One region of the Serratia sp. Res13-Sevr-LER1-36-b genome, then DNA from elsewhere that is predicted to be linked to it. Evidence: predicted binding sites of a transcription regulator. Region 1 holds the regulator's gene; the other holds the start of a gene.
What was found. Region 1 encodes PurR, which represses purine synthesis genes. Its sites were predicted from a motif close to CANGCAAACGTTTGCNTG; they were not measured.

Region 2: IMQ33_RS13925 (NCS2 family permease) is a predicted target of PurR. The motif match lies at 4,274-4,291, and genes of this name have one in related genera.

Annotation. Positions count from the first base shown of each region.
Region 1 is NZ_JADACK010000005.1:724,669-731,939, forward strand. It holds gene punC (purine nucleoside transporter PunC) at 1-961, opposite strand, end outside; gene punR (DNA-binding transcriptional activator PunR) at 1,087-2,007, shown strand; gene purR (HTH-type transcriptional repressor PurR) at 2,064-3,089, opposite strand; gene IMQ33_RS04425 (YnhF family membrane protein) at 3,414-3,503, shown strand; gene sodB (superoxide dismutase [Fe]) at 3,568-4,146, opposite strand; gene IMQ33_RS04435 (C40 family peptidase) at 4,373-5,188, opposite strand; gene IMQ33_RS04440 (Grx4 family monothiol glutaredoxin) at 5,598-5,945, shown strand; gene rnt (ribonuclease T) at 6,030-6,710, opposite strand; gene gloA (lactoylglutathione lyase) at 6,780-7,187, opposite strand.
Region 2 is NZ_JADACK010000019.1:130,500-137,770, forward strand. It holds gene IMQ33_RS13915 (SulP family inorganic anion transporter) at 1-903, shown strand, start outside; gene IMQ33_RS13920 (Na+/H+ antiporter) at 940-2,589, opposite strand; gene IMQ33_RS13925 (NCS2 family permease) at 2,774-4,135, opposite strand; gene IMQ33_RS13930 (VOC family protein) at 4,524-4,931, opposite strand; gene IMQ33_RS13935 (glutathione S-transferase family protein) at 4,978-5,646, opposite strand; gene IMQ33_RS13940 (lipocalin-like domain-containing protein) at 5,643-6,098, opposite strand; gene dcuC (C4-dicarboxylate transporter DcuC) at 6,204-7,271, opposite strand, start outside.

The DNA of each region.
Region 1 (7,271 bases):
TGGCCACTAAAATAGGATAGCTGGCACCGTTAACTAATGCCATAAAGCAGAACGGGATCAACAGTGTGGTCAACGTCGGTTCGCTCAGGGTGGCAATCAGATACAGTGCTACCATGCTGATGCCATAAGCTACCAGCAGCCATGGCAACAAGGTTTTGCCAGAAATGCGATTTAAGGCGCTACGGCAGCTGTAACCCCCCAATAAGAAAGCCAGCGTTTGTGGCACATAGCTTAGGCCAATATCGTTAGGGCTATACCCCATATCGCCGAGGATAAAGGGTGAGCCCGTCAGCCAGGCGAAGAAGCCGGCAGAACAGGCGGCAAAAACCATCACGTTGCCGCTGAAGACCGGGGATTTCAAGATCTGCATAAAGCCAAGGCTGGGCTTTTTATCGGCGGAAGGTACCAGTCTGCTACGGTCTTTCAGCAGTAAGGTGGGGATCAGCAGCAGGGCGGTAATCCCCAACAGCACGGCGAAGATGGCCCGCCATCCCATATGGTTGAGCAACCAGGCGCCTAGCAGCGGGGCCAGCGCCGGAGAGAGTGCGACCAGCGGCATAATGGAGGCGAAAACGCGGTTGGCTTTGCCATCGCGGTAACGATCAACCACGATCGCCTGCCAGGTGACGGCGGCGGAACACACGCCAATGGCTTGGATAAAGCGCAGTGACCACAGTTGTGCCACGTTTTCGACCCACAGCATACCTAGACAGCCGACGGCGAACAGTGCCAGGCCAATCAATAACACGGGCTTACGGCCAATGCGGTCAGACAGCGGCCCCCACAGCAACTGGGCGAAGGCAAAGCCTGCCAGGAAGATACTCAGGCTGGCGCTGATCGCCCCAGCGGAGATTTGCAGATCCTGCTGCATGGCCCCAAAGGCGGGCAGGTACATATCGGTAGCCAGATAGCCCAACATACTTAGGCCGGCCAGGTAGAACATAAATCCAAAATTTCGCATTGCTATTTCTCGTTAAAATTATGTTGTCGCAGGTTTTGAAGCGCCGGCAAGTGTATACGGCTGGATCTCTGCTTGTGAAACGGTAATATTTGCAAGGTGCTGTTAAAAAATTTGAAGGCAAAGTTATGTGGTCTGAATATTCACTCGATGTGGTAGATGCGGTGGCGCGAACCGGTAGTTTCAGCGCAGCGGCGCAGGAATTGCATCGCGTTCCCTCGGCGGTGAGCTATACGGTGCGCCAACTGGAGCAATGGCTGGCGGTGCCGCTGTTTGAACGCCGTCACCGCGATGTGGAACTCACGCCAGCGGGGGCGCTGTTTGTTAAAGAAGCACGGGTTGTTATCAAAAAAATGCTCGATACCCGACGACAGTGTCAGCAGGTGGCCAACGGTTGGCGCGGGCAATTGCGGATTGCGGTCGATCTGATCGTCAAACCTCAGCGCAGCCGCCAACTGGTGCTGGATTTTTATCGCCATTTCCCCGACGTAGAACTGATAGTGCAGCCTGAAGTATTCAACGGCGTGTGGGATGCACTGGTCGATGGTCGCGCTGAGATGGCCATTGGTGCAACGCGGGCGGTGCCGGTCGGCGGCGGTTTTGCCTTTCGCGATATGGGTTTTATGAATTGGCTCTGCGTAGTACATGCTAAACATCCGCTCGCCGCCTTGCAAGGAAAGCTGCGCGACGATCAACTACGGCCTTATCCCTCGTTGCTGTTGGAGGATACTTCGCGCAATTTACCCAAGCGGGTGACCTGGTCGCTGGACAACCAGCGGCGGCTGACCGTGCCGGACTGGGTTTCGGCGGTAGATTGTTTGCGTGCCGGGCTGTGTGTGGGCATGGTGCCCGCGCATCGAGTATTGCCGTTGGTACAAAGTGGCGAACTGGTGGTGTTACCACTGCATGAGCCTTTCCCGCCCAGCGCCTGCTGCCTGACCTGGCAGCAAAACGCCCAGTCTCCGGCCATGGCCTGGCTGTTGGACTATCTTGGCGACAGCGAAACGCTGAATCAGGAATGGCTCAGTGAAGAGGGGCCGGGTGATTAATCGGGCGCGGCATATTGCGGCGCCCCTACGGAGAAATATGGGTTAAGAAATAGGACTTAGCGGCGGTAATCGACAAAAGGACCATCTGCCACGGAGCGACGCTCAATAAGTTTTGGATGCACTTCAATCACCTGCGACTCTTCACGCTTGCTGATGATGCGATCTAACAGCATGGTAAAGGCCATCTCGCCCAGGCGCTCTTTAGGCTGGTGAATGGTGGTCAGAGCGGGAGTGAAGTAGCGGGCATTACGCACGTTGTCGTAACCAATAACCGAGATATCCTGCGGTACACGCAACCCCAGCTCATCGGCGGCGCAAATCGCCCCCATGGCCATAATATCGCCGCCACAGAAAACGGCGGTTGGGCGATGCTTTTGCGACAGGATCTGATGCATGGCTTTGTAGCCAGATTCAGGCTCGAAATCCCCCTGCACGACCCATTCTTCGCGCACTTCGATGTTGGCTTCCTTCATGGCCTTCAGAAAGCCCTGGTGGCGACCTCCACCGGTATTACGCGCCAGTTGACCAGGAATGGCACCGATGTCCCGGTGGCCACGTTCGATCAGGTAGCGGCCTGCCAGGTAACCGCCCTCGAAGGCATTGTCGATAATGGTATCGGTGAAGTCTCCGCGCGCGGTACCCCAATCCATCACTACCATGGGAATATTACGGTAATCTTCCAGCATGCCCAGTAGCTGATCTGGATATTCTGAGCACATCACCAGCAGGCCATCGACGCGCTTTTGCGCCAACATCGCCAGATAGGCTTGCTGTTTATCCAGATTATTGTGCGAGTTACACAAGATCAGGGTATAGCCTTTGCTGTAACAGCTGTTTTCAACCGCTTCGATCACTTCGGCAAAATAGGGGGCCTCGCTCGAGGTGGCGAGCAAACCGATCGATTTGGTGTGATTGACCTTGAGACTGCGGGCTACGGCGCTGGGTGAATAGTGCAGCTCTTTGATGGCGGCCCAAACGGCCGTTTTGGTATCTTCGGCGACGAAACGCGTTTTATTGATAACGTGCGATACGGTAGTGGTAGAAACGCCAGCGCGTTTGGCCACATCTTTAATCGTTGCCATGTAAAAAATGACTCCTAAACCCACATGTTACAGCATGTAAGTATGATGTTAATCGTTTGCCTACGTAGATCCTTCCCCAGATAAGCGAAAACTGAGTTTTTAGTGCTGAAGTCGTAAATCGCTTGAACAGGGAGGGGCAGTTTATCGGTACGCAGTAGTGAACTGCGGATTTTGTCGCAAATTGAAGAAAAGTGGAAGAGCTAATCGGTAATTATCAGCGGGGAAATCAAAACAAGATTTTAATCACGGACTGTGGGAAAATGATTTGACGTATAAACTGTGTGGCTTATGCTCTGGAAAAGCCAATCTGAGAGGGAGTTGTATATGGATACCAATTTGAAGATGTCATTACTCACCACCGTGGGTGCTTTGGCAATGATTATTGCTTTCAGTTTTATTGCCGCATTGAACTGATCCGCAGCAGAAAAACAAAGGCGCAGCTTGATGCTGCGCCTTATTATTAGCTAGCCACCCGCCGTTAAGCCAGGTTTTCTGCCACGAACGCCCAGTTCACCAACGCCCAGAAGTTTTCCAGGTACTTTGGTCGCGCATTGCGGTAGTCGATATAGTAAGCATGTTCCCACACGTCAACGGTCAATAGCGGAACGTCTGCGCCGGTCAGCGGGGTTGCCGCATTCGAGGTGCTGACGATCGCCAGACTACCGTCCGCTTTTTTCACCAGCCAGGTCCAGCCCGCGCCGAAGTTTTTCACGGCGGCATCGGTGAACTGCTCTTTAAAGGCGGCGAAGGAGCCGAATGACTTATTGATGGCCTCTGCCACTGCGCCCGTTGGCTCGCCACCACCTTGCGGTGATAAGCAGTGCCAATAGAAGGTGTGGTTCCAGACCTGAGCGGCGTTGTTGAACACGCCGCCGGTGGAGGTCTTGACGATCTCGACCAGGGATTTGCCTTCGAACTCGCTGCCTTTCACCAGATTGTTCAGGTTAACCACATAGGTGTTATGGTGCTTGCCATAGTGGTATTCCAGCGTTTCTGCGGAAATGTGCGGTTCGAGAGCGTTTTTCTCATACGGTAATGCAGGTAATTCAAACGACATTGCTTTCTCCTTTTATAGACAATACGCCTCTCCGACGCTTTGGGCCGTGGGGCCGAGGGCGAAAAAACGCAATTGCACCACTTTTGTTATGGTTATTAATCTTAACAACTTTCCGAGCGAAAAGAACATCCAAAGTGTGCCAAGTGGCTGATTGATTAAAGTCGCAGCGGTTTTTGATTTTTGGGGGAGTAAGGCACGGCTGAGCAGCTGGCTCAGCCGTGCTAGGTCAACGAATGGTGGTCGGGGTCACTACGCGGCGGGCGCCAATGTAATGGTTCTGCCAATAGTCGTTATCCAACTGACTGATGCGAATTTCTTCACCGGTGCGCGGTGACTGGATGAACTTACCGTTACCAAGATAGACGCCAACGTGATCGGCGGTGCCACGGTTGTTGATGCGGAAGAACACCAGATCGCCTTTCTCCAGCTCATTACGTTTGATCGGCGCTGCATCACGCAGGTGGTACATTTCGTTGGCGGTACGCGGCATTTTGATTTTCACGACGTCTTTGTACGCGTAATAAATCAGCCCACTGCAGTCGAATCCTGTACCAGGTGAAGATCCACCCCAGCGGTAGGGTTTACCCATTTGCCCCATCAGCTTGGCCATGGCGGTTTGCTTGGCGTGCTGATAACGTTTTTTATGGGCGGCGGAAAGTTTCAACGGTTTTTCGCGGCCTGCCAGTTTTGCCGTAGCTTTGCCTTCTTCACGATGGCGACCATAGCCTTTTTTATAGCCTTTTTTAGGCGGAGTCACTTTGAGCTTGGCCGTTTTGGTTACCTGGCTTTTGGTTTTAACGCTGGTGGTTTTTTTGGCGGTCTTTAAGGTTGCTGGTTTGGTTTTTAGCGTTTTCGGAGGGGTGGCTGCCTTCACTTTTTTATTGGCTTTCTCCGCTTTCTTTTTCTTGCGGTCGTCTGGCCGTGCTTCATTAACGTGACTCTTGCGCTGCTCGGCAGAAACACGTGCCTGTGGCGCAGCGTGCGCCAAATTGAAGAAGAGCTGCGTAAATAGCAGCACAAAAAGTGTAATAATTAACCGCATATCGACGTTACCAACCTTGGCTCCGAAACAGAAATCGAATGAGTCACAGTATTCCCGAAATTCACCCTATAAAACAGCGTGGATCTCATAAATACTAATCCATATTGTGAGAAAACGTTAATGGCATTTTTATTGTTGCAAAATCAAACGCCTGGTGCCTAAAAAAACGACAAAGATCATGTGGTTGGCTTATTGCTCTCCGGGATTGAGCAGCGCAAATATAATAGTGAAACGTCCCGATTAAAAATGTTATTCTGGGGCCATGTTTTAACCGGTTCGTTGTGACGGCCGCTTTTGCTGAGGCAATCAGAGAATGTCCCTGCAAAAGATGGCGTTTTTTGGCACCGGTCCTGCCGCTACAATAGCCAGTGTGATGCATGTTGTAGCCATGATGTGGCTTGAGGAAGCAATAATGACGACGATTGAAAAAATTCAGCAGCAAATTTCTGCCAACCCGATCCTGCTGTATATGAAAGGCTCACCGAAATTGCCAAGCTGCGGTTTCTCCGCTCAGGCCGTGCAGGCGCTTTCAGCCTGTGGCGAACGTTTTGCCTATGTTGATATTCTGCAAAACCCGGACATCCGCGCCGAGCTGCCAAAGTACGCCAACTGGCCAACTTTCCCGCAGCTGTGGGTCGATGGCGAACTGGTTGGCGGCTGCGATATCATCATCGAGATGTACCAGCGTGGTGAACTGCAGCCGTTGATCAAAGAAACGGCAGAGAAGTATAAAGATCAGGAAGACCAGCAGCCTTAATGGCACAGGGTTTTCCAAATAAAATCGGGCGGCACCTTTAACAGTGCCGCCCGATTTTTTTATGTCTGTCAGTTTGCCTGCAAGCTATTGCGATTCAACGTTGGCAATCGGCCAGCCACCGAGACGTTTCCAGCGGTTGACCAGTTCACAGAACAGCTGGGCGGTTTGCTGGGTATCATAAAGTGCTGAGTGCGCCTGGCTGCTGTCAAACGGCATGCCAGCGGCAATACAGGCTTTGGCCAGCACCGTCTGCCCCAATACCAGCCCACTAAGCGCAGCGGTATCAAAGGTGGCGAACGGGTGGAACGGGTTGCGCTTCAGGCTGGCGCGCTCGGCGGCGGCCATCAGGAAACTGTGATCAAAGTTGGCATTATGCGCCACGATGATTGCCCGGTTACAGCCCTGATCCTTAATGCCTTTACGCACGGCTTTGAAAATCGCATGCAGCGCATCATATTCACTCACTGCGCCACGCAGTGGGTTATGTGGATCGATACCGTTAAAGGCCAGCGCTTCCGGTTGCAGGTTCGCCCCTTCAAACGGCTCTACATGAAAATGCAGCGTTTCATCCTGCTGCAACCAACCATTTTCATCCATTTTCAGCGTGACGGCGGCAATCTCTAGCAGCGCATCGGTCTGAGCATGAAACCCGGCGGTTTCCACATCAATAACAACGGGATAAAACCCACGGAAACGGCCACTCAGGGCGTTAAGATCACTTTTTTCGGCCATCAGTTTCTTATCTTTAGCGAATTCAGCGCGCATTATGACAAATTTCTTGTCTTGGTGCAGCGGAGATAGAAAGCAGGGCGCAGGGTGCGCCCTGGAGAAACCTCAGTTACCGAGGCCGTGACCTGCGTGCTTGTTCTCGATCAGTTCGATCTTGTAGCCGTCCGGATCTTCGACGAAGGCAATCACGGTGGTACCGCCCTTGACTGGGCCGGCTTCGCGGGTGACTTTGCCACCGGCCTGACGGATGTTGTCGCAGGTAGCGGCTACATCATCGACGCCCAGCGCCAGATGACCAAAGGCGGAGCCCATGTCGTAGCTGTCGACGCCCCAGTTATAGGTCAGTTCGATGACCGAGCCTTCGCTTTCATCGCTATAACCCACGAAGGCCAGCGAGTATTTGTACTCGGTGTTTTCGCTGGTACGCAGTAAGCGCATGCCTAATACCTTGGTATAGAAGTCGATGGAGCGTTGCAGATCGCCGACACGGAGCATGGTATGGAGTAAGCGCATAATTTCCTCTGATTGGATATGCCGCGGCTGACGGCAGATGACTTGAACAGCGTCAGACAGTATAGCCTTGTCGCATAAGGCAAT
Region 2 (7,271 bases), on a different contig from region 1:
ACCAGGAGCTTTGCGGCAAAAAATGGCTACGAAGTTGACGCCGACAGTGAGTTTCGTGCGCTGGGGCTGGTGAATATCGTCTCCGGGCTTTCACAGGGATTCGCCATCAGCGGTGCCAACTCCCGTACCGCCGTTAACGATGCCAACGGCGGCAAAAGCCAGCTGGTCTCGGTGATTGCCGCGCTGGCGATCGCTCTGGTCGTGGCATTTTTTAGCGAGCCGCTGCAGTTTATCCCCATATCGGTACTCGGCGTGGTGCTGATTTACGCCTCTTGGTCGCTGCTGGATATGCGCAGCATTTTCCGGCTGCGCAAACGCAATCGCCCCGCGTTCTATCTGGCGCTGTTTACTTTCTTGAGCGTGCTGCTGGTAGGGATCATTCCCGGCATTGGGCTGGCGGTGCTGCTGGGTCTGTTGCAGTTTCTACAGACGGTTTTCCGGCCCACCGAGCAGCTACTGGGGGTCAACGCAGACGGTATGATCCATTCGCTGGGTAAGAGCAACGGCGTCCAGCCGGTCGATGGCGTGCTTATGTACCGCTTTAATTCGCCGTTGACCTACTTTAACGTCGCCTATTTCAAGCGGCGGATCACCAATCTGGTAGATGGATCGCAGGACCAGCCACGTTGGGTGGTGATTGACGCGGTGGCCAGCTTCACCCATGCGGATATCAGCGTGCTCGCGGCCGTCGAAGAATTGAAGCGGGATCTGCAACTGCGGGGGATCGGCCTGGTACTTGCAGGCCGCCGTACCGAGCTGACACGTTGGTTTCGCCTGGATCGCTCCGGCAGCAAGGAGAATAAACTGATCCTGGTTCCCGACCTGTATCTGGCGTTAAAGCTGATCCAAAGCAAGGAGAGTAAAGCGCAAGGGGAACGAGATGCCGAAGCCTTGGCTGAGTAAGATAGGGGCCGCATAGCGGCCCCCTTAAAGATGTGGTTAGCCTTCTCGCTCAACCAGCAAGGCTTCCAGCAGATCGAGATCGTGCAGCAGTTTTTGCAGCGTCTCGTTGCTGATTTTTTGCGTGGCGCGCAGGTGATAAAGCTCACCACGCTCCGCCCGCAAGGCGGTCAAACGGAAACGCCGCTCGAGGTTTTCCAGCGCCAGCGCATTTTCGATATCATCTTTACTGGCAATACGCCGCCGCAACATTCCGGTCACCCTGGAACTGACCTCTTTGAGCACCTGCGGATCGAGGTTTTCCTCGGTGTCTGCCACCAGCCGTTCTTCCATCTTGTTGATGCTCTCAATCGCCACCTCGGCAGCCATGGCAATCGCCATGCGCTCTTCGGTCTTGCTGGCGCTCTTGTCTGCGACATGCACCCCGCGCAGCAATAACGGCAACGCCAGTACGCCAACGATCAGTGACAGCAAGATCACCCCGGCGGCGATAAACACCAGCTGATAGCGCGCCGGGAAGGCGGTGCCATCGCTAAGTAACAGCGGGATAGAGAGCACACCGGCCAGCGTAATCGCCCCACGTACGCCAGCGAAAGAAGCGACCCACAACTCACGTATGCTGTAATCGCCAAACTGTAGAGGGCGCTTTTTCATAAAGCGATTGCTGGCCTTTTTCATCACCCACAACCAGCTGAAACGCAGCACCAGCAGCGCGGCGTAGATAATCGCCACGTCGGTGAACAGATACCAGGTCTCGATAGTGGGATCCAGTTCAGCCTGCACAATCGAGGTTTCCAGGATCCCCGGCAGTTGCAGCCCCAACATGATGAACACCATGCCGTTGAACACGAACTCCAGCATCGCCCAGACGCTGTTAGCGCGCAAACGCATGGCCAGTGGTGCGTTACGGATCACGCCAGACTGGCTGATGGTCATCCCCGCCGCGACGGCAGCCAGAATGCCTGACACGCCGATATGTTCGGCAATCAGATAGGAGGCAAAAGGCAACAGCAGCAGCAACACAATCTGCGTGGCCGGATCGTCTCCGCTCCAACGGCTCATCACGCGCAGCGATTTACTGTAGGTCCAGGTCACCGCCACACCGGCGAGCAGACCACCGATCGCCACCTTCAGAAACTCCATGGAGGCACCACCGACGGTGAACACCATGGTGCCCATCGCCACCGCGATGGCAAATTTTAACGATACCAGGCCGGAAGCGTCATTCATCAACGCCTCGCCTTCCAGCACACTCATGATGCTTCTGGGAATGCGCCCTTTGCCAACAATACCACCCAGTGCAACGGCATCGGTAGGTGACAACACCGCCGCCAGCGCAAACGCAGCAACCAACGGAATACCCGGTACCATCATGTAAATGAGGTACCCAACGCCGACAACGGTGATCAACACCAGCACCAATGCCAGCCCCAGTATTTCACGCCCGTGGTGCAGGAATTCGCGTGTCGGTGTTTTCCAACCATCGGCAAACAGCAATGGCGGAATAAACAGCACTAAAAACAGTTCAGGGTCAAAATCAACGTGCAGCCCGAAATTCGGCCAGGCTAACAGGGCCCCAATGGCAATTTGCATCAAGGGTAACGGGATCTGGAACGGCAACATGCGTGTTACCACCCCAGACAGGGAGACCACCAGGATCAAGATGAGGATTGTAAAAAATATTTCCATGCTTTCCTTAGACTCTTAAGTTCAGATCACCAAAGCGCGCGGGTAATAGTGTCCGAATAGTAGATCACTTTTTTTCTCAGTTATAAAGCTTGTTGTGCCTTTCAAAACACGTCGCAGCAAATAGGGAGAATAGTCTGAAGGAAATGAACAACGGGGCCAAAGGATGGCCCCGTAGAAGGAAAGCTTAAATTGCCCAACCACCCGCATAGAATGCCACCAGCGCAACCGCGATTAACACGGTACCGATGTTCAGCCTGCGCCATTCACCAGAGAACACGCGGCCAATCACCAGCGAGCTGAAGCCCAGCATGATGCCAGTCACGATGTTACAGGTCAGCACGATAAACACCGCGCACAGCAAACCGGCCATGGCGTCGACAAAGTCGTCGAAATCCAGCTTGGTGACGTTGCTCAACATCAGCAGGCCAACGTACATCAGCGCAGGAGCGGTGGCGTACACTGGCACCAGGTAGGACAGCGGCGACAGGAACAGGATCAGCAGGAACAACAGCCCGACCACGGTGGCCGTCAGACCGGTTTTACCGCCTGCCGCCGTACCTGCAGCAGATTCGATATAAACCGCGGCAGGTGCAGCCCCAACCAATCCGGAGAAGATGCTGCTCAGGGAGTCAGAAGTCAGCGCTTTGCCACCGTTAATGATCTGGCCATCTTTATCCAGCAGATTGGCCTGCCCAGCGACCGCACGGATGGTGCCCGTGGCGTCGAACACCGCAGTCATTACCAATGCCAATACGCTCGGCAGCACCACCGGTTGTAACGCCCCCATGATATCCAGGCTGAAGATCAGCGATTTACCATCTGGCCCCGCCAGGCTAGGCATGGCAAATAGCCCTTGATATTTCACCGCAGGATCAAAAATCAGACCGATAACCGAAATGGCAATAATGACCAGCAAGATGCCGCCTGGCACACGCAGTTTTTCCAGGCCGAAGATCACCGCCAACCCGATTAACGTCATCACCACTGGAAACGAGGTAAATGCCCCCAGCGCGACCGGCAAGCCATCCAGCGGATTTTTCACCACCAGGCCGACACCGTTAGCCGCGATCAACAGCAGGAACAGGCCGATACCAATACCGGTGCCATGCGCCACTCCCATTGGCAGGTTACGCAGGATCCAGGAACGGATACCGGTAATCGAGATGATGGTAAACAGGATCCCCATCAGGAATACCGCGCCCAGCGCCACGGGAATGCTGATCTGCTGACCCAGCACCAGGCTAAAGGCGGTGAACGCCGTCAGTGAAATGGCACAACCAATCGCCATCGGCAGGTTGGCCCACAGGCCCATCAGCAACGACCCCAACCCGGCAACCAGGCAGGTGGCAACGAATACCGCAGTCGGTGGGAAACCGGCTTTACCCAGCATGCTGGGAACCACGATCACCGAGTAGACCATCGCCAGGAAGGTGGTTAACCCTGCCACCACTTCCTGACGCACGTTGGTACCCCGTGCTGTAAGTTTAAAATACGCATCAAGCCCGCCTTTGGGTGTCACGGCGTTATTTGCTTGAGAATTCGACATGTTGCTGTCCCCTGTTTTTCATTGCTGCCAGCCTGGATGAAATGGCTTGTTATCCCACTGATGCATGGTCATTACGAAACCGTTTCCGTCACGTTCGCTTCCTTACCCTTCAGGAACGCGGCAACAGACGCCGTGTAAAAGGCAAACGTTTAACTCTCATCGCATGCAGCGGGTGATTTATGATGGTCTTATCCCCAAAAATCCCAAACGCTACCGGGTGGGATTTTCAAGGCAAACGATTATCTAGCCTTCTATGCCGTCTGATCAACTAAAGATCGCGACAATTTATGCGAAAACGTATTGGGATCGCTCATTGTTGAAGAAGTGAGGTTTATCACATTACGACCTGAAGAGGAGAGATCGCCCCGACAGCTTGGGGCGGAAAAGATTATTGCGATTGCATCGCCTGCTCATCCATGTACATCAACTCCCAGATATGACCATCCAAATCCTGGAAGCCATGGCCATACATAGCGCCGTAATCCTGTGGCTGATTATAGGTATTGCCGCCAGCGGCAATGGCTTTGCGTACCAACGCATCTACCGCAGCACGGCTGGGTTGCGACAGGCAAATCAGCACTTCCGTCGCTTTGTTGGCATCACTGACAGGATTGGGGGTAAATAGCTGGAATTTCTCGTGAGTCAGCAACATCACGTAAATACTCTCACTCACGACCATGCAGGCGGCAGTATCATCGGTAAACTGCGGGTTGAAGATAAACCCCAGTTGTCGGAAGAACTCGATAGAAGCGGGCAAATTGCTGACGGGCAGGTTAACAAAAATTTGCGTAGCCATGGGCTACCTCCTATGAAAGTGACCCTATCGAGTATAGTTCAAGCCTTCAACCCAGTACGCTAAACGGCCCACCCTGTTCCAGAGCCCGCTGATACGCAGGACGCGCGTGAATGCGTTGCAGATAGCCTTGCAGTTTCGGGCACCCGTCCAACCCGCCTCGCCCTGCTAACGCCTCCACCGGGAAACTCATCTGGATATCCGCAGCGCTGAATTCATTGCCTACAAACCAGGTGCTTTTATTCAAGTGTTGCTCCAGATAATCGCGATGCGTGGCAATCTGCTTATCCAGATACTCTTTCTGTACCCCTTTGCCGATCGCCCCGGCAACCGGGCGTATCACCCATGGGATTGGCGGGTGTCCTAAACGGCTAAACACCAGTTTCATTACCAGCAGCGGCATCAACGACCCTTCTGCATAGTGCAGCCAATAGCGATACTCCTGGCGAGCGTGGAAATCCGTGGGAGTGAATAACCCTTGTGCATCATAGGCCTCCTGCAGATATTCTATAATGGCGCCCGACTCCGCCAGCGTCAGATCGCCGTCTACTACTACCGGCGATTTACCCAACGGGTGGATCTTTTTCAACTCGGGCGGTGCCAACATGGTGGTCTTATCACGTTGATAACGCAGAACCTGATAGGGAACACCGAGCTCCTCCAGGAACCACAAGATGCGCTGCGAACGCGAGTTATTCAGATGATGCACGATAATCATGATTTTTCTCCCTCAGCGGCCTGGAGCCGTTGCCACACCAATTCGCCAATCTGCACGCGGTTATCCAGCTGCAACGGTACGGTGCGTAATGTGAGTTTATCGTCAGTGAAACTGTAGAAGCGGATCTGCTGGCTACCCAGCCAGTTGGGGAACGAACAGCCCTCGACCCGATGAATGACGCACTGTTTACCTTCATCAATCCGATAGCGGCCAAAGTAACAAAGCATATTCACAAAGGCAGGGCGGATCTCTCGATCGCAGCCCTGCGCCAAATCCTCCGAGGCAAACCTTGGCCGCGTTGCGCTATAGAGCTGCGCTGCCATGGTGCCGTTGGCCTCATAGTTGAGCCGCCCCAACACCTGCTCGCCCAAAGGGTGATGTATAGCCCCATCCTCCCCTTTGAATATGGAAGAAACCAGCGCCCAACTGCCAATAAACTGGTCTGCCATCATCACATACCCCTCTTAAACGCCCTGGTTAAAAGGTAGTTGTGATTTCAACTATCGCCAATGATGCCTATGATTGAGTTTGATGATCTGCCCCCCAGCCTTATTCACTCACAAATAGGACAGAGAAAGCACCATCATCAGGACATAGGCAATGGTTAATTGCACACAGTTTCTTTTGATTATCTGGAACGGCGTGACCCCTACGAAGCCAGACACGGCGATAATAACGCCTGAAATTGGCGAAAAGCTCCGTCCTAAACTGGCTGAAAAATGCAGCGGCACCAACATCTTAAACACCGAAATACCCGCACCTTTCGCCACTTCAGCACTAAGAGGAGCAAAGGCATTAAACACCGTCCCGGTCCCCATGATCACTGAGCCACAGAAAATCAATAAACTAAACAGAACGACGATGACCGTGGCATAGTGACCCTCATTAGGAATAAAGCCAAACAGCGTATCAATAAAGCCAATTTTTATAATCCCCGCCACCAAAACCTGAGCACAAAGCAGAATAGAGACCACGGTAATAAAAGACTGCCCCATCTGATCGAATAGCCCAAGCACCTTATCAGTTGATTTCTTGAGGTCGAAGGTTCTGATTGAATCAATCAGGAAAGCAATAAAGAACGATAAAATAATCGCCGAAACCACATCAATTTTAATTTGCAAATAAGAGGGGAGATACTCCTCCACCAGACTGGAGAAAACGAAGAGAATGATCATTGGAACGACAGGCAGCAGAGCATAGTACGTCGGAACATGCTTGGAAATGTCAGCGTCCTTGGCATGATTTTCGTTATCATCTTCATTTACAGCTTCTTTTCTGTCCCAGTATGCCTGCATCACCATATGAGATATCCCGATGACAACGAAGAGGATGGCAACAATAGGAACCTGCTTATCCACAAAGAATGAAAACAGGTCATATCCAGTGAGTTCGGAAATCAGCACGCTCCCGGTAGCGGATGGCCCATAGTCAATACATATGCCAGAGGCAATCACTGAGGCTACAGCCGCTTTTGAACATCCAATAGAACGTAAAACCGGATATAGCGTTGTGAGCATCAAGAGAGCCAACCCTGAAGGGCTTGAAATAAACAAGGCTAAAACCTGCATCAGGATATAACAACAGCCTAAAAGTACGTACTTCGCATTGATTCTCTTGAGGGGCTT